DNA from 3 places in the Kitasatospora sp. CM 4170 genome. Region 2 is predicted to be linked to each of the others. Evidence: riboswitches for the same ligand, from Rfam matches in the RefSeq annotation. Region 2 holds a riboswitch; each other region holds the start of a gene.

Region 1 (5,665 bases), 1.9 Mb from region 2:
AGACGGTGACGCCGACCGCGTCGCTCTTGCGGGCCCGGGCGCCGACCCCCGGGTCGGTGGAGATGACCTGCCCGGTCGGGACGGTCTCGCTGTAGACCTCGGTGAACCGCCCGTGCATGCCGGCGCCGTCCAGGATCCGCTGCGCCTCGGCCCGGTCCTTGCCGAGCACGCTCGGCACCGTCGTGTACAGCGCCGAAGAGAGCGCGTACGTGGCGCCGCCGACCAGCAGCACCAGGGCGGTCAGCGCGGAGGCCCAGATCAGCGGTTTGCGGGGGAGGCGGCGCAGCCGGCCCGGTCGCGGGGTGCGGGCCGGCGGGGGCGGCTCGTCGTAGGGGCGCGGCTCGGCGAGCAGCTGCTCCATCACCTCCGGGGGGACGTCCAGCACGCTGGTCCGCTCGACCGGCGGCGCGGGTACGGCGGGCTGGATCACCGAGGTCGGCTCGCTGGTCGGGTACTGCGGGCTGGGCCGGGTGGAGGCCGGCGGCTCGGCGTCCAGCTCGGCAGGGGTGAGCGTGCGGCGCACCCGCTGGAGGGCGGCCAGCAGCTCGACCGCGTCGTAAGGGCGGGCCTGCGGGTCGCGCGAGCAGGCGGCGGCCACTATCGCGTCCAGCCCGGGGACGACGTTCGGCACGGCGAGCGACGGTGCGGGGACGTCCTCGTGCAGGTGGCGGTACATCACCTGGACCGGGTTCTCGCCGGTGTGCGGGCGGTGGCCGGTGAGCATCTCGTAGAGCAGGATGCCGGCCGCGTAGACGTCGACCCGCTGGTCGGTCCCGGCGCCGGGGCGGATCTGCTCGGGGGCCAGGTAGGACACGGTGCCGAGCACGGTGCCGGTGGTGGCGGTGCCGGACGTCGCCGCGCCGTCGCCCGCGTCGAGCACCCGGACCAGGCCGAAGTCGGCGACCTTCACCAGGCCGCCGTCGGTGATCAGCACGTTCTCCGGCTTGACGTCGCGGTGGACCAGCCCGGCCCGGTGGGCGGCGCCGAGCGCGGCCAGCACCGGCTCCAGGACGTCCAGCGTGGCCCGGATGGACAGCGCGCCGCGGTCGCGCAGCAGGTCGCGCAGGGTGCGGCCGGGCACGTACTCCATGGCGAGGAAGACGGTGCCGCCGTCGGCGCCCTGGTCGAAGACGTTGACCACGTTGGGGTGCGCGAGCCGGGCGACCGCCTTGGCCTCGCGGATGAACCGGCCGGTGAAGCCCTCGTCGCCAGCCAGCGAGGGCTGCATCACCTTGAGGGCGACGACCCGGTCGAGCCGGGTGTCGGTGCCCTTGTAGACGGTGGACATCCCGCCGGACGCGATGCGCTGCTCGACCCGGTAGCGGCCGTCGAGGAGGGATCCGATCAGGGGGTCGTGCAGTGCCATGTCCGCCTTGTCCACCCGGCGAGTCTAGTGGCGGGGCCCGGGCCCGGCGCCGCCCCGGGGGGCGCGTGCCGGGCTTCGTGGCCGGGCTGTGACAGTGCGCCGTTGCCGGGCGTGTCCGGCAACGGAGGGCCGGTGGCCGGGGCCCGTGGCCGGGGGCGTTCCCCGCCGCGGGCCCCGGGCCCCGTCAGAACGCCGGGCGCTCGCGGGTGTCCAGGTCGGCCCGGCCGGCCATCGCCGAGGAGGCCTCGGCGTGGAAGCGGCGCGGGATGCGGCCGGCCCGGTGGGCGAGCCGGCCGGCCTCGGCGGCGTGCCGCATCGCCTCGGCCATCAGCACCGGGTCCTGGGCGCGGGTCACCGCCGAGGCGAGCATCACGGCGGCGCAGCCCAGCTCCATCGCCAGCGCGACGTCCGAGGCGGTGCCGGCGCCGGCGTCCAGGATGACCGGGACGTTGGCGCTCTCCACGATCAGCTGGAAGTTGTGCGGGTTGCGGATGCCCAGGCCGGAGCCGATCGGCGAGCCCAGGGGCATGATCGCCGCGCAGCCGACGTCCTCCAGCTTCCGGGCCAGCACCGGGTCGTCGTTGGTGTACGGCAGGACGGTGAAGCCGTCGTCGACCAGCGTCTCGGCGGCGTCGAGCAGCTCGATCGGGTCCGGCAGCAGGGTCCGCTCGTCGGCGATGACCTCCAGCTTCACCCAGTCGGTGCCGAGCGCCTCGCGGGCCAGCCGGGCCGTCAGCACGGCCTCGCCGGCGGTGAAGCAGCCGGCCGTGTTGGGCAGCACCCGGATACCGTTGCGGGTCAGCACGTCCAGGACGGAGCCCTGGGTGCCGGGGTCGACCCGGCGCATCGCCACGGTGGTCAGCTCGGTGCCGGAGATCCGCAGCGCCTGCTCCAGGATCTCCAGGCTGGGGGCGCCGCCGGTGCCCATGATCAGGCGGGAGCCGAAGGCCGTCCCGGCGATGGTGAGGACGTCCTTGTCGTCGAGGGTGGTGTCGGCCATCGGTCAGCCCCCCTGGACGGCGGTGAGGATCTCGATCCGGTCGCCCGCCGAGAGCCGGGTGTCCGGCCACGAACTGCGCGGCACCACGGCCTCGTTGAGCGCGGCGGCGACGCCGGAGTGGGCCTGGCTCAGGGTGGCCACCACCTCGGCGAGCGTGGTCGCTGCGGGCACCTCGCGGGGCCGGCCGTTGACGGTGAGGGGGATGTCGCTCATGCGGGGACCTTCGTGGTGAAGCGAGTGGGGGAGAAGGGCTCGGCGAGGGCCGGGACGGTGCCGGTGACCAGGTACTCGGCGAGCAGGTCGGCGGTGACCGGGGTGAGCAGCACGCCGTTGCGGTAGTGGCCGGTCGCGGCGACCAGGCCGGGCAGGGCGGTCGGCCCGAGCAGCGGCGCGTTGTCCGGTGAGCCCGGGCGGAGTCCGGCGGAGGTCTCCACCAGCGGCAGCTCGGTGATCCCGGGGACCAGGTTGTGGGCGTCGCGCAGCAGCTCGTAGACGCCGCCGGCGGTGACGGTGGTGTCGTAGCCCTGCTCCTCGCTGGTCGCGCCGATCACCAGCTCGCCGTTCTCGCGCGGGACCAGGTAGAGGTGTTGCCCGCGCACCACCGCGCGGACGTTGCGGGACAGGAACGGACGGTACGGCTCGGGGATGTGCAGCCGCAGGATCTGGCCCTTGACCGGGCGGATCGCGGGCAGCACGCCCGGCGGCAGGCCGGGCAGCCGGTGGCTGTACGGGCCCGCGGCGAGTACGGTCCGCCCCGCGGTCACCACCTCCCCGGTGGTCAGCCGGGCGCCGACCGCCCGGTCGTGCTCGACCAGCAGCTCCGCCGCCCCGGTGCGGTGCACGAGGACGCCCGCGGCCTCGCAGGCCCGCTCCAGCGCGGCCAGCAGCCGGCGGCCGTCCACCTGGTGGTCCTCGGCGACGTGCAGGCCGCCGCGGACGCCGGGCGCCAGCATGGGCTCCAGCTTGCGGGCCTCCCGCCCGGTCAGCCACTGCGAGTCCAGGCCGAGCCGCCGGTGGAAGGCGTGCAGCTCGCGCAGCTCCTCGCGGTCGTCGGAGTCGAGCGCGACGGCCAGCGTGCCGCAGCGCCGGTAGCCGGTGTCCGCGCCGCCGCTCGCCTCCGCGAGGTCGGCCGCGAAGTCGGCGTACCGCTCGTTCGAGGCCATCCCGAGGCGCAGCAACGGCTCCTCGCCGTACTGGAGTTCGGTGACCGGGGCGAGCATGCCGGCCGCGACCCGGGCGGCGCCGCCCCCGGGGTCCGGGTCGACCACGAGTACGCGCCCGACCCCGCGCTGGGCCGCCCGCCAGGCGACGGCGAGGCCGATGATGCCGCCGCCGATCACCAGGACGTCGACGCGGGTGCCCGCTGCCAAGCGTGTCAAAGTCGCTTCTCCCTTCGCCGGTATGACCCGGATCAGGTTCGGACGGTCGCGGGCCGTGCCAGCCCGCCTCTCAGCCCGGTACGCCGGGCTCCCGCGATGGTGCCCCCACCTTAACTCCGGGCCTGGTCACGGCTGAAGGTGCGTACGAAGGGTGGGACGGGCTCCGGCGCCGGCACCGAACGCCAGTAGGGTGACGGGCGTGGCAGATCTGAGCGGTACGGATCAGGTGGTCGTGGTCGGCGCCGGGCTGGCCGGGGCGCATTGCGCTTCCGGGCTGCGGCGGGGCGGCTGGCGGGGGCGGATCGTCCTGGTGGGCGAGGAGCCGCACGCGCCGTACGACCGGCCGCCGCTCTCGAAGCAGGTCCTGCTGGGCAAGGCCGACGACACCCCGCTGGACATCGACTTCGCGCACCTCGGCATCGAGCTGCTCACCGGCCGCCGCGCCACCGGGCTGACCCCGGGCGTGCTGCACACCGACGGCGGCGACCTGCCGTACGGCGCACTGGTGATCGCCACCGGCGCCGCCCCGCGGGTGCTGCCGGGCGCCGAGCGCGCGCACCTGCTGCACACCCTGGACGATGCGCTGGCGCTGCGGGCCCTGCTCCGCCCGGGCCTGCGGCTGGTGCTGGTCGGAGCCGGCTGGATCGGCGCCGAGGTGGCCACCGCGGCCCGCGCGGCCGGCTGCCGGGTCACCGTGGTGGAGGCCGGCCCGGCGCCGGTGCCCGGCGCGCTGCCGACCGGGATCGGCCGGGCGATGGCCGCCTGGTACGCCGAGGCCGGGGTGGAGCTGCGCTGCGACGCCGCCGTGGCGGCCGTCGAGCCGGGCGCGGTGCTGCTGGCGGACGGCTCGCACCTGCCGGCCGACGAGGTGGTGGTCGGCATCGGCGTCCGCCCGGCGACCGGCTGGCTGGCCGGCTCCGGCGTCGAGCTGGACGCGGCCGGCGCCGTCGTGGTGGACGACCGGCTGCGCACCGGCCTGCCCGGCGTCTTCGCGGTCGGCGACTGCGCGAACTACCCGTCCGCCCGCACCGGCGCCCGGTTGACCGTCCAGCACTGGGACCACGCGCTGCAGTCCGGCCAGGCCGCGGCCGCCTCGGTGCTCGGCGCGGACGCGCCCTACGACCCGGTGCCGTACTTCTGGTCGGAGCAGTTCGGCCGGATGGTCCAGTACGTCGGCCGGCACGACGCGGGGGACGAGCTGGTCTGGCGCGGTTCGCCGCAGGACCCGACCTGGGCCGTGCTCTGGCTGCGCGAGGGCGCGCTGCGGGCCGTGCTCACGGTGGACCGCCCGCGCGACCTCACCCAGGCCCGCCGACTGGTCGAGCGCGGCGCGGTGCTGGATCCGGCCCGGGCGGCGGACCCGTCGGTGCCGCTGAAGGCGGCCGTCGCGGGGTAGCGCGGGCGGCCGTCGCGGGGTGGCGCGGGCGGCCGGTTGGTGCGCCGCGGGCCGCGGAGGTGGCAGTCTGGTGCCGTGAGTGAGATCGAAGCCAAGATTGAGTCCCTGGTCCCCGAGTGGCTGTACCTGCCCGACATCTCCGAGCGGTGGGGCGTCGTGGTCACCGAGGTCCGCAACATGGTCAAGAAGGGTGACCTGATCGCGGTCCGCCGCGGCCCCAACCGGTCGCTGCAGGTCCCGGCCGCCTTCATCGACGACGCCGGCCCCGTCAAGCACCTGATCGGCACGGTGACCGTGCTGCGCGACAGCGGGTTCAGCGACGAGGAGATCCTCGAGTGGATGTTCACCGAGGACCCGTCGCTGCCCGGCACCCCGGTCCAGGCGCTCTGGGAGAACCGCGCGACCGAGGTGAAGCGCCGCGCCCAGGCGATGGCGCTGTGACCACCGCGACGCCCGGCGCGGAGGCCCGCCGGCGGCTCGCCGACGCCCGGCTCTACCTCTGCACCGACGCCCGACGCGAGCAG
Region 2 (5,665 bases):
GGTCTCGGTCTCGACGTCCAGGATGCCGCCGCGCTCGACGGCCTCCACCACGACGGCCGCCCCGGCGTCGCCGAAGGTGTAGCCGGCGAAGCCGTCCCGGAAGTCGGCCAGGCCGCTCGGGTCGCGGCGCATCGCCCGGCTGGGCGTCTCGCCGGTGACGACGAGGGCGCGCCGGGCCCGGCCGGCCAGGATCATCGCGCGGGCCAGGTCGATCCCGTTGAGGAAGCTGTTGCAGGCGTTGCTGACGTCCAGGGCGTGCGCGCGGGAGCCGAGTTCGGCCTGGACGAGGTGGGCGGTGGCGGGTTCGCAGACGTCCCGGGTGGCGGAGGCCCAGAGCAGCAGGTCCACGTCGGCCGGGTCCAGGCCACGGGCGTCCAGGGCGCGCCGGGCGGCGCCGATCCCCAGGGTGGAGGCGTACTCGCCGTCGGCGGCGAAGTGCCGGGTGGCGATGCCGGTCGCCTTCTCGAACATCCGCTCCGGCAGGCGGAGCCGGCCGCCGGCGGTGACCTCGTCCTGGAGCTGCTGGGAGGTCAGGCGGCGGGCGGGGAGCTGGGATCCGACGGCCGTGATGCCGATCCGCGCGGTGGCTGCAGGGTGCATGCCCCCATGCTGCGGCGGAGCGCACCGCGCCCACCTGAGTACGGGTACTCAGCCGGGCGCGGCGGCCTACCCAATCGGGTCGGCCCGGTCGGCCTGGTCGGCCCGGGCCGACCGGCGCGCCGCCGTCACTCCTCGATCGGCACCTGCTGGACCGGCACCTGCCCGGCCGGCCCCGCGGCGGCCGCGGGCACGGCCCGGGCGGCCTCGGCGGGCTGCGCCGGCCCCTGCAGGGTGGTGAGCAGCTGCCGGGCGAGCCCGAGCCCCGTCCCGCCCATGGTGAGCGCCTTGGTGAAGAGGTCCCCCACGCCCTCGGCGCCGTTGAGCAGCACCATGTGCTCGACGTTGCCGAAGGACTCCGAGGCGGCCAGCACGATGTCCGGCCACTTCTCGGCCAGTTCCTGGGCCACCACGGCGTCCGGGTTCGCCGTCAGCGCCGCCGCCCGGGCCTTGAGCCCCTCCGCCTTGGCGAGCCCGATGGCCCGGGCCGCCGACGCGTCCGCCAGACCGCGGGCCTCGGTGGCCGAGGCCTCCGCCTGCCCGGTCGCCCTGGTCGCCTCGGCGGCCGCCAGCCCGCGCACCTTGGTGGCCTCGGCCTCGGCCTCCGCCGCGATCTTGACCTGGCTGGCCTCGGCGGCCGCCTTCAGCTCGGTCTCCCGGGCCTGCGCCTGCGCGGCCGAGATCCGGGCGTCGCGGTCGGCCTCGGCCCGGGTGCGGGTCTCGTACGCCTTGGCGTCGGCCGGCTTGCGGACGTCGATCTGCAGCTGCTGTTCCTTCCGCTGGGCCTCCAGCTGGGCGACCCTGGTCTCCTGGACCACGACCTCCTGCCGGGCGGCGGCCTCGGCGAGCGGCCCGGCCTGCAGGGCGCGGGCGCTGGCGGTGTCCCGTTCGGCCTGGTAGGCGGCCTGCTGGATCTCGCTGTTGCGGGTCGCCTCGGCCTTGCGGGCGGCCGCCTCCTGCTCGGCCTCGGTGGCCATCCGGTCGGCCTCGGCCTGGGCGATCCGGGCGTCCCGCTGGACGGCGGCCGCGTGCGGGATGGCGAGGTTCTTGATGTAGCCGGTCGGGTCGATGATCTCCTGGATCTGCAGGGTGTCGATGATCAGCCCGAGCTTCTCCATCTCCAGCCCGGAGGCGGCCCTGGTCTCCCCGGTGAGCCGCTCGCGGTCGCGGATCATGTCCTCGACGGTGAGCCCGCCGACGATCGAGCGCAGGTGGCCGGCGAAGACGTTGTGCACCCGCTGGCTGATCAGCTTCTGCTGGTCGAGGAAGCGCCGGGCGGCGTTGGCGATCGAGACCTGGTCGTCGCCGACCTTGAAGATCACCACGCCCTTCACCCGGACCGGGATGCCCTGGGTGGTGACGCACTCGACGTTCAGCTCGGCCTCGTTGAGGTCCAGCGAGAGCCGTCGGACGCCCTGCAGGCCCGGGGTGACGAAGGTGCCGCGGCCGGTGACGATCCGGAACCCGAGCCCGTCGCCGACCCCCTCGGTCCGGTGCTTGGAGCCGGAGATGATCAGAGCCTCGTTCGGCTCCGCCACCCGCCACATGAGTTTGAAGAGCGTGATCCCCACGAGCAGCACCGCGGCGGCCGCCCCGATGATGGCGTACAGCATGGTTCAACTCCCCCTTTCGGCACATGAGATGCACCGATTGGGATTCTCCGCCCGGGTCAACCGCAGCGGAAGGGAGCGGACGTGACGTCCTATCACAACCTCGTCACGCCGTCACGGCCGTGTCGTGGCGGTCCCGTCACGGCAGCACCGGGGCCACGTAGACGGTCCGCGGCGGGTGGTACTCGACGACCACCACCGGCGTCCCCACCGGCAGCCGCTCGCCCGGCACGGCGAGGTAGGCGAGGAACGCCTCCGTCCCCTGGCGCTCCGGGACGTGCACCATCACCTCGCCGACCAGTCCCGCCCCCACCGTTCCGCTGACCCGACCCGCGCTCCCGACCACTCGGCCCTCCCCTTCCGCACCCCCGGGGTGCCCGACCGCCCGCGACTGCCCCGCCCTGTGACTGCCAGTCTGCCCGCCCCCGCCGGAAGCAGACGGCCCACCGGGGAATCCCGCCGGCGGCCGGGCCCCGGCGTCTCTCTCCTCGGACCCCCCTCTGGACCAGCGGCGATCGGCTCGCTACGGTGTTGGACGTCATGCGCAGGCAACACCGCCTGTGGACACGGGAGCTCGGAGCACCGGGCTGAGAGGACGCTGACCGGTACGTCGACGGACGTGCCGACCGCTGCGTCGACCGCAGGAACCTGACCGGGTAATGCCGGCGTAGGGAGTAGAGGGTCTGATGACCACCTTTGATGCACAGCCGAACTCTGCCCGCAGCACCGGGACGAGCGGCGCCGCGGTCGCCAGCGCCGCCACCGGCTACCCGACCCCGGCCTGGCGCAAGGCCTACCGCGAGGGGTCCCGTCCCGACCTGCGCGTCCCGTACCGCGAGGTCCTGCTCACCAACGACCGGACCGTGCCGCTGTACGACACCTCCGGCCCGTACACCGACCCCGCGTACGAGCCCGACGTGCGGCGCGGGCTGCCGCCGCTGCGCGACGCCTGGATCCGCCAGCGCGGCGACGTCGAGGAGTACGACGGCCGCGAGGCCCGCCCCGAGGACGACGGGATCAAGCACACCTCGCCGCGCGGCGGGAACCTGCGCAACCTCGACGCCGTCTTCCCCGGCCGCCCGCGGCGCCCGCTGCGCGGCCGTGCCGGTGCCGCCGTCACCCAGCTGGCCTACGCCAAGCGGGGGGTCGTCACCCCGGAGATGGAGTTCGTGGCCCTGCGCGAGGGCCTCGCACCCGAGTTCGTGCGGGACGAGGTGGCCCGCGGCCGCGCCGTCATCCCGGTCAACGTGAACCACCCCGAGGTCGAGCCGGCCGTCATCGGCACCAACTTCCTGGTGAAGATCAACGCCAACATCGGCAACTCGGCCGTCACCTCCTCGATCGAGGAGGAGGTGGAGAAGATGACCTGGGCCACCCGCTGGGGTGCCGACACCGTCATGGACCTCTCCACCGGCCGCAACATCCACACCACCCGCGAGTGGATCCTGCGCAACTCCCCCGTGCCGATCGGCACCGTGCCGCTCTACCAGGCGCTGGAGAAGGTCGACGGCAGGGCCGAGGAGCTGAGCTGGGACGTCTACCGCGACACCATCATCGAGCAGTGCGAGCAGGGCGTCGACTACATGACCGTGCACGCCGGCGTGCTGCTGCGCTACGTGCCGCTGACCGCCCGTCGCAAGACCGGCATCGTCTCGCGCGGCGGCTCGATCATGGCCGCCTGGTGCCTGGCGCACCACCGGGAGAACTTCCTCTACACCAACTTCGAGGAGCTCTGCGACATCCTCGCGAGCTACGACGTCACCTTCTCGCTGGGTGACGGCCTGCGCCCGGGGTCGATCGCCGACGCCAACGACGAGGCGCAGTTCGCCGAGCTGCAGACCCTGGGCGAGCTGGGCCGGATCGCCCGCGCCAGGGACGTCCAGGTGATGATCGAGGGGCCGGGCCACGTCCCGATGCACAAGATCAAGGAGAACATGGATCTCCAGAAGGAGATCTGCGACGAGGCGCCGTTCTACACCCTCGGCCCGCTCACCACGGACGTCGCCCCCGGCTACGACCACATCACCTCGGGCATCGGCGCCGCGATGATCGCCTGGTGGGGCACCGCGATGCTCTGCTACGTCACGCCCAAGGAGCACCTGGGCCTGCCCAACCGGGACGACGTGAAGACCGGCGTCATCACCTACAAGATCGCCGCGCACGCCGCCGACCTGGCCAAGGGCCACCCCGGGGCCCAGGAGTGGGACGACGCGCTCTCCGACGCCCGCTTCGAGTTCCGCTGGGAGGACCAGTTCAACCTGGCCCTCGACCCGGAGACGGCCCGCGAGTTCCACGACGAGACGCTGCCCGCCGAGCCGGCGAAGACGGCCCACTTCTGCTCGATGTGCGGCCCGAAGTTCTGCTCGATGAAGATCAGCAAAAGCATCACAGAGCTGTACGGCGACAAGGCGGTCGTGACCAGCGACGTTGACGCTGAGGCGCTGGAAGGCATGAAGGTCAAGTCCGAGGAGTTCAAGGCCCAGGGCAACCGGGTCTACCTCCCGCTGGCGGACTGACGGCAGGTGTCCCGGCGCTGCGCCGGGGTCCCGAAAGGGTGTCCGGCGCAGCGCTGCGAACGTTCGGGTGCGCAGGTGGAATCCGGTCGGCGGATTCCCGGGTGTGGGTCAGAGCCCGAGGATTTCGCGAATGAGGCCGAGCTTGCGCTCCGGGGAGAGATCCTGGGGACGGCCTTTGAGCAGGCCGTTCAGGACCGCTGGGACGTCGGAACCGTCGGGGGCCTGGATGGCATCGATGATCTGGCAGCGCAGGCCGCCGTCCCGGATGAACACCCACACGTCGTGATCCTTCCGCGGCTCGCCGTTGTCCCTCGGGGAGAGCCGCCACGTCGGGAACCAGCCGAGCCCCTCTTCGGTGAGACGCTCGGGCAGTTCTTCCAGGACGTACTTGCCGAGTCTTCGGTAGCCGACTTCCGCGCGCAGTTCACCCAGGGTGACCCTGAGCAGGCCGCCTGCGGCGCGGCAGCGCTCGGCCACCGTGCCGACGTCACCGGTGGCCGCAGTGAGCGCCTCTTCCAGCGGATTCGTTAGGTCGTTCATGATCGGGCCAACGATTGGGATCACGGGGCGATACGTGATTCACCGGCCTGGACGCGGCCACGAGGAAAAACGGTACTGCTACGGCGCTGGCGGCGGCCGGCGGCTGCCAGGGGAGGGCAGATCCGGGCATTTAGTGCGTAGGCGAACGATGCTGCGGGGGTGGGGGCGTTCCTCGATCGGCGCTGGTGTGTCACTCCATTGCATCTTTATCACTCTCTTCTTTTCATGTTGTTGTTGCACGGTGTAGTGAGTTGGTGACTCTCCATCACCTGTCCTGGTCGGCTCCGCTCGTCGAAAGCCCTCCGGCGCGAGTGCGAGGGCGTGAGGTCTGACCGGAAACCACCAGTAGCGCTCCGAATGCCCACTTCGGGTGACGGAGTTCAACGTGACAAGAAAGGTCCT
Region 3 (5,665 bases), 240 kb from region 2:
CAGAATCCACGGCAGAAAAGCGACAGCGGAAGGTTTGAGTCCCTACCAAGACGATCAACTGAAGCGCCGCGCGACGGCCCGGTGGACGGTGGCCGAAGCGGCCGTGGCGGCCGTGGCGGCCGTGGCGGCCGTGGCGGCCGGGGCAGGCGTGGCAGCCGGGGCAGCCGGGGCAGGCGGGGCGATCGGGGCGCCCGCCGGGCCGGACCGTCACCGGCCGAGCGGGCCGGACCGTCACCGGCCGAGCTGGGCCAGCACCTCCGCCGGGCGGTTGGTGATGATCGCCGACACGCCCAGCTCCAGGCAGAGCTCCACGTCGTCCGGCTCGTCGACGGTCCAGACGTGCACCTCGTGGCCCAGCTCGCGCAGCCGGGTGACCAGCCGGGGCTTGGCCCGCACCAGGTCGATGCCGGGGCCGGCGATCCGCGCGCCGCCCGGCAGCGCCGCGCCCGGCCGCAGCCGGCCCTGCAGCGGCAGCATCCGCTCGAACAGGAACACCCGCGGGTACTGCGGTGCGGCGGCGGCCACCCGGGCCAGGGCCAGCGAGGAGAAGCTCATGATGCGTGCCCGCGGACGGTCGCCCCCGGGGCCGTCGGCCTGCGCAGCGGCTCCCGGCGCACCGGCTCCGTGGGCGCCGCCGATCCCGAACCGGTCGAGCATCCGCAGCAGCTCGCTCTCGACCCGGCCGCGGAACCGGACCGGGTGCTTGGTCTCGATCGCCAGGTCCACCGGCCGGCCGCAGTCCGCGACCAGCTCCAGCAGGCTCTCCAGCCGCAGCACCTCGCGCAGCTCCGGGTCCCGGCTCGGCACGCCGGTCTTCCAGGCGCCGAAGTCGTGCGCCTCCAGCTGCGCCAGCGTCATCGCGGAGACCGTGCCGCGGCCGTCCGACACCCGGCCGATCCGGCGGTCGTGGACGCAGACCAGCCGGCCGTCGGCGGTCACCCGGACGTCGCACTCGACCGCGTCCGCGCCCTCCTCCAGTGCCCGGCGGTAGGCCGCAAGGGTGTGCTCGGGCAGGGCGTGCGAGGAACCGCGGTGGGCGATCACCTGGACGGGCGGCGCGGTGCGCGCCGCCGCAGGCGAGAGATCAGGGCTGGTCACGGCGTCAACGATAAGCGTCGGAAGTGAAGCGGAAGCGAAGACGGCCCCAATCCGCGGGGCCGTCTTCGGGTGCGGGCGGGCGGTCAGCGCCGGCCGCGGGTCAGCGGCGTGAGCGCCCAGGTGGCCAGCGCGGGCACCAGGAAGCCGAACAGCGAGGCCGAGGTCCACTCCTGCGGGGTGAAGTGCAGGGCCTCCTGGACGGAGGTCCAGAAGTCCGTCCACCAGCCGGCGATCGCGGTCGGCGCGATCAGCTGGTACACCGCGAAGCCGAGCGCCCACGGCAGCAGCATCAGCCAGCGGGACGGCGCGTCGGCGGCGAGGTTCCAGCCGCGCCGGCCGGCGCCGAGGAAGTAGTCCACCGCCAGCACCGCGAACATCGGCACGAAGACCGAGCCGATCAGGCCGAGGAAGGCGTAGTACGAGTCGGTGAACTCGGTGATCTGCAGCGCCAGGACGGTGATCAGCAGGCCGGTCGCGCCGGTCAGCACCCGGCGGTCGACCTTCGGCAGCAGGTTGTGGACCGACATCGCGGTCGAGTAGACGTTGGCGAAGGACTGGTCGGTCTCGCGCAGCACCAGCACCAGAAGGAAGAGCCAGCCGGCCCAGACGCCCAGGAACGAGTCGAAGATCCTGGTCGCGTCACCGTCCGCCTGCAGCAGCGCGAACAGGCCGAGCACGTAGCACCAGACCTGGGCGATCGTGTAGCCGGAGAAGCTGCCCCAGAACGCCGCCCGCGGGGTGCGGGAGTGGCGGGTGTAGTCGGCGGCCAGCGGCACGAAGGAGATCGAGACGGCGATCATCGCGTCGGTGGCCCTGAGGAACCCGTGCCAGTTGCCCGCGCCCGGGTCCGGGACGCCGTGGCGGCCCAGCTGGACGGTGAAGTACACCATCGCGACCGCCACGGCCGCGGCGACGAAGCGGCGCAGCACCGCGATCGCCCCCAGCGGCCAGATGGTCAGCGCGGTGGTCACCGCGCCGGCCAGCACCACGAACACCCAGCGGTAGCCCTCGGTGTGCGCCACGGTCTGCGCGCCCATCGCGATGACCAGCAGCTCGTACACGCCCCAGCCGATGCACTGGACGATGTTCAGCACCGTGGGCACGTACGAGAGCCTCGTCCCGAACAGCCCGCGCAGGTTGGCCATCGCGGGCGCGCCGGTGCGGGCCCCGATCAGCGCGGCGACGCCGAGCATCGCGGTGCCGACCACCGTGCCGGCCACGATCGCGGTCACCGCGGCGGCCAGCGACAGCTCGCTGCCGGGGGCGCCGAGCACGGTGGCGGCGGTGGTGAAGCCGATCAGGCTGACGCCGAGGTTCATCCAGAGCGCGAAGTGGTCCCGGAAGCGCAGGGTGCGCGGCGGCTCGGTGTCCAGCACGAGCGGGGCCTCCACCCGCTCGCCCCGGCCGTCCCGCTCCGGGCGGTCCAGCACCGCGGTGGAACCGCCGGCGGAGGCCGTGGCGTCGGAGTGAACGGTCGTGGACGACTCGGGGAGATTCTTGGACGCGGGCGCGCCCGAAGAAGAGGATGGCGAAGCAGACGGCATGGCCGATACTCCCTACGCCGGCATTACCCGGACAGGTTCCGGCGGTCTGCGCCCCCTCGACGGTCCGGCCACGGAGCCCGTGGCGTACGGTCGACCGGCGCACTCTCAGCCTGGTGGGTCCAAGCTCCCGCGTGTCAGTTTGGAGCGACAGGCTAACCGCCCAGGTGGGGAACGCCAAGGCCGTGGTCCCGGCGGTCCGCATCGCGGGACGGCGCGCCGTCGGCGCGGGGGCGCGGCAGGGGGTTGCGCGGGGGGCGCCGCGGTGGCTCCGGCACGTGCTGTTGGACCGGGCTAAGGATTCTTATGAGTTCTTCAGAAGGGTCCTTACGACAATCGAATCGGGTGTGCGAAAAACTATGGTTGTTGGTCCTGTCAGCTATGGAGGTCGTCCGTGAGCACCGAGCGCGAGGTTGGGTCCACCGGGCCGCAGGGGGAGCAGCCCTCCGGCCAGGGGGTGGTTGGTCCCGTTCCTGACGGTTCGGCGCAGTTCGCGCCCGCCCCCGCAGCGGCGCCCGAGGCCGACTACACGCTGGCCGAGGCCGCGCCCGCCGCCCCGGCGGCCGGCGGGTCCACGCCGACGCTGGCGTTCAGCAAGGTCAGCGCCCCCGAGCCGGCCGTCCCGGCCGCTCCGGCCGCCGCCCCGGCCGTGGCCGACACCGGGTACATCGACGCCCCGCCGCCGGTCCTGCCGCCCGCCGCGCCGGCCGGCTACCCGTACGCGGCGCCCGCTGCCGCGGCCCACGACCCGTACGCCGCCCCGGGTGCGCCCGCCGCCCCCGGCGCGACCGGTCAGCACCACCCGTTCGGCGCCGGCCAGCCGCTCGGCGGCTGGGGCGCGCACGACGTCACCCCCGGTGCCCCCGGTGGCCCCGCCGGCCCCGGCTACCCGGGCGGCCCGCTCGGCTACCCGTCCGACCTCCCCGGCGCCCCCGGGCCCGGCGGCCCGCGCAAGAAGCGCGGCGGCCTGGTGGCCCTGATCGCCGCCGTCGCCCTCGTCGCCGGTGTGGCCGGCGGCGCGGTGGGCGTGACCGTCGCCGACCGCGACGGCAGGAGCGTCGCCTCCGCGGACGACCACCGCAGCACCACCGTCCAGGCCAGCAGCCCGCAGAAGAACGAGCCCGCCCCCGGTTCGGTGGCCGGCATCGCGCAGAAGGCGCTGCCCAGCGTCGTCACCATCAAGGCCCAGGGCAACGGCGAGTCCGGCACCGGCACCGGCTTCGTCTTCGACACCGAGGGCCACATCCTCACCAACAACCACGTCGTCGCGCCCGCCTCGAACGGCGGCAAGCTGACGGTCAAGTTCGCCGACGGCAGCTCCTACGCCGCCTCCGTGCTCGGCCGCGCCGAGGGCTACGACGTCGCCGTGGTGAAGCTGGACACCCCGCCCAAGGGCAAGCTGACGCCGCTTCCGCTGGCCGACTCCGACAAGGTCAACGTCGGCGACTCCACCATCGCCATCGGCGCCCCGTACGGCCTGGAGTCCACCGTCACCACCGGCATCATCAGCGCCAAGGACCGCCCGGTCGCCTCCGGCGACGAGACCGGCGCCCAGTCCTCGTACATGAACGCCCTTCAGACCGACGCGTCGATCAACCCCGGCAACTCCGGCGGCCCGCTGCTCGACTCCACCGGTGCGGTGGTCGGCATCAACTCGGCGATCCAGTCCAACACCTCCAGCACCGGCCGGGCCGGCAGCATCGGCCTCGGCTTCGCCATCCCGATCAACCAGGCCAAGTGGGTCGGCGAGACCCTGATCAAGACCGGCAAGCCCGTCTACGCCAAGCTCGACGTGCTCCGCAACGACGACTACAAGGGCGAGGGCGCGCAGATCCAGACCCGCGACATCCAGGGCACCCCCGCCGTCACCCCCGGCGGCGCGGCCGACAAGGCCGGCCTCAAGCCGGGCGACGTCATCACCAAGCTCGGCGGCGTCCCGATCGACAACGGCCCCGCCCTGGTGAGCCGCATCTGGACCCACAAGCCCAACGAGACCGTCGACGTCGAGTACACCCGCAACGGCCAGACGTTCACCACCAAGGTCACCCTCAGCGAGCGCGTCGGCGACAACTGACCGCCGCCTCCGAAAACCGTGTGCACCGAACCCCGCCGAAACCGTTAGGCTGACCTCCGCCTGGAGAGCTGCCCGAGCGGCCTAAGGGAACAGTCTTGAAAACTGTCGTGGCGTGACCCGTCACCGTGGGTTCGAATCCCACGCTCTCCGCTGGTAGGAGAAACCACCTGCTCAAGGCGGGTGCCGGAAGGATCCGGCACCCGCCTTTTGCGTTCCCTGGGGCGGGGCGGGGGGCGGAATTCACCTGAACGGGGGGTTTGGGGCGGAGGTGTCCTCGGGGTGGAGGCGGGGTCTCGTGTGTCGGGGGTAAGGGGCGGACTGCCCTGGGCCCGGCGAGGAGAGACAGATGGCCTGGTACCCCGGCGCGGAGAAGATGGAGCTCCAGCCCGAGTCGGACGCGCAGCCGGCGATCGTGCCGACGCAGGTGATCTTCCACAGCATCGCGGCGCCGTGGACGCCGCGGCGGATGTACGAGTACTGGCGGGACTCCACGAACCTGGAGTCGCACTTCGGGGTCGGCTACGACGGGGCGGTCGGCCAGTTCGTCGGGACGCAGACGCGGGCCGACGCCAACTACCGGGCCAACCGGCGGGCGGACGGGACCGGGGCGGTGAGCGTCGAGTCGGCCAGCAACGACCAGCACACCGACCCGTGGACGGACGCGCAGGTGGCGGCAATGGTCGCGCTCGGAGCCTGGCTGCACCGGCAGCACGGCATCCCGGTGCGGGTCTGCCGGAGCACGGACGACCCCGGCTTCGGGTACCACCGGCTGTTCCCGGACTGGTCGGACGGCGGCACCGCCTGCCCCGGTGACGCCCGGGTGCGGCAGTTCCACGACCTGGTGCTGCCCGGCATCGACGCCTTCGTGGGCGGCGGGGGCGGGACGGGCACCCCGCTGCCGCCGCCGCGGTCGGACGGTGCGCCGGCCCGGTACCGGGTGACCGTCAACGGG

Evidence for each region. Region 2 has a riboswitch for thiamine pyrophosphate ahead of thiC (phosphomethylpyrimidine synthase ThiC). Riboswitches for the same ligand answer to the same signal wherever they lie in the genome.
Region 1: it holds a riboswitch for thiamine pyrophosphate, as region 2 does, so the genes downstream of both, thiO (glycine oxidase ThiO) here and thiC (phosphomethylpyrimidine synthase ThiC) in region 2, are expected to answer to the same signal.
Region 3: it holds a riboswitch for thiamine pyrophosphate, as region 2 does, so the genes downstream of both, RMN57_RS19420 (cytosine permease) here and thiC (phosphomethylpyrimidine synthase ThiC) in region 2, are expected to answer to the same signal.

What each region holds. Positions count from the first base shown of each region.
Region 1 is NZ_CP134877.1:2,922,543-2,928,207, reverse strand. It holds gene pknB (Stk1 family PASTA domain-containing Ser/Thr kinase) at 1-1,381, opposite strand, end outside; gene RMN57_RS11870 (thiazole synthase) at 1,551-2,366, opposite strand; gene thiS (sulfur carrier protein ThiS) at 2,370-2,579, opposite strand; gene thiO (glycine oxidase ThiO) at 2,576-3,736, opposite strand; TPP riboswitch at 3,738-3,850, opposite strand; gene RMN57_RS11855 (FAD-dependent oxidoreductase) at 3,936-5,141, shown strand; gene RMN57_RS11850 (Rv2175c family DNA-binding protein) at 5,217-5,582, shown strand; gene thiE (thiamine phosphate synthase) at 5,579-5,665, shown strand, end outside.
Region 2 is NZ_CP134877.1:4,817,923-4,823,587, forward strand. It holds gene RMN57_RS20430 (ketoacyl-ACP synthase III) at 1-600, opposite strand, end outside; gene RMN57_RS20435 (SPFH domain-containing protein) at 726-2,210, opposite strand; gene RMN57_RS20440 (hypothetical protein) at 2,347-2,553, opposite strand; TPP riboswitch at 2,764-2,898, shown strand; gene thiC (phosphomethylpyrimidine synthase ThiC) at 2,894-4,723, shown strand; gene RMN57_RS20450 (hypothetical protein) at 4,832-5,263, opposite strand.
Region 3 is NZ_CP134877.1:4,581,100-4,586,764, reverse strand. It holds gene RMN57_RS19425 (glycerophosphodiester phosphodiesterase family protein) at 232-1,098, opposite strand; gene RMN57_RS19420 (cytosine permease) at 1,182-2,642, opposite strand; TPP riboswitch at 2,635-2,783, opposite strand; gene RMN57_RS19415 (trypsin-like peptidase domain-containing protein) at 3,034-4,713, shown strand; tRNA gene RMN57_RS19410 (tRNA-Ser) at 4,776-4,863, shown strand; gene RMN57_RS19405 (peptidoglycan-binding protein) at 5,060-5,665, shown strand, end outside.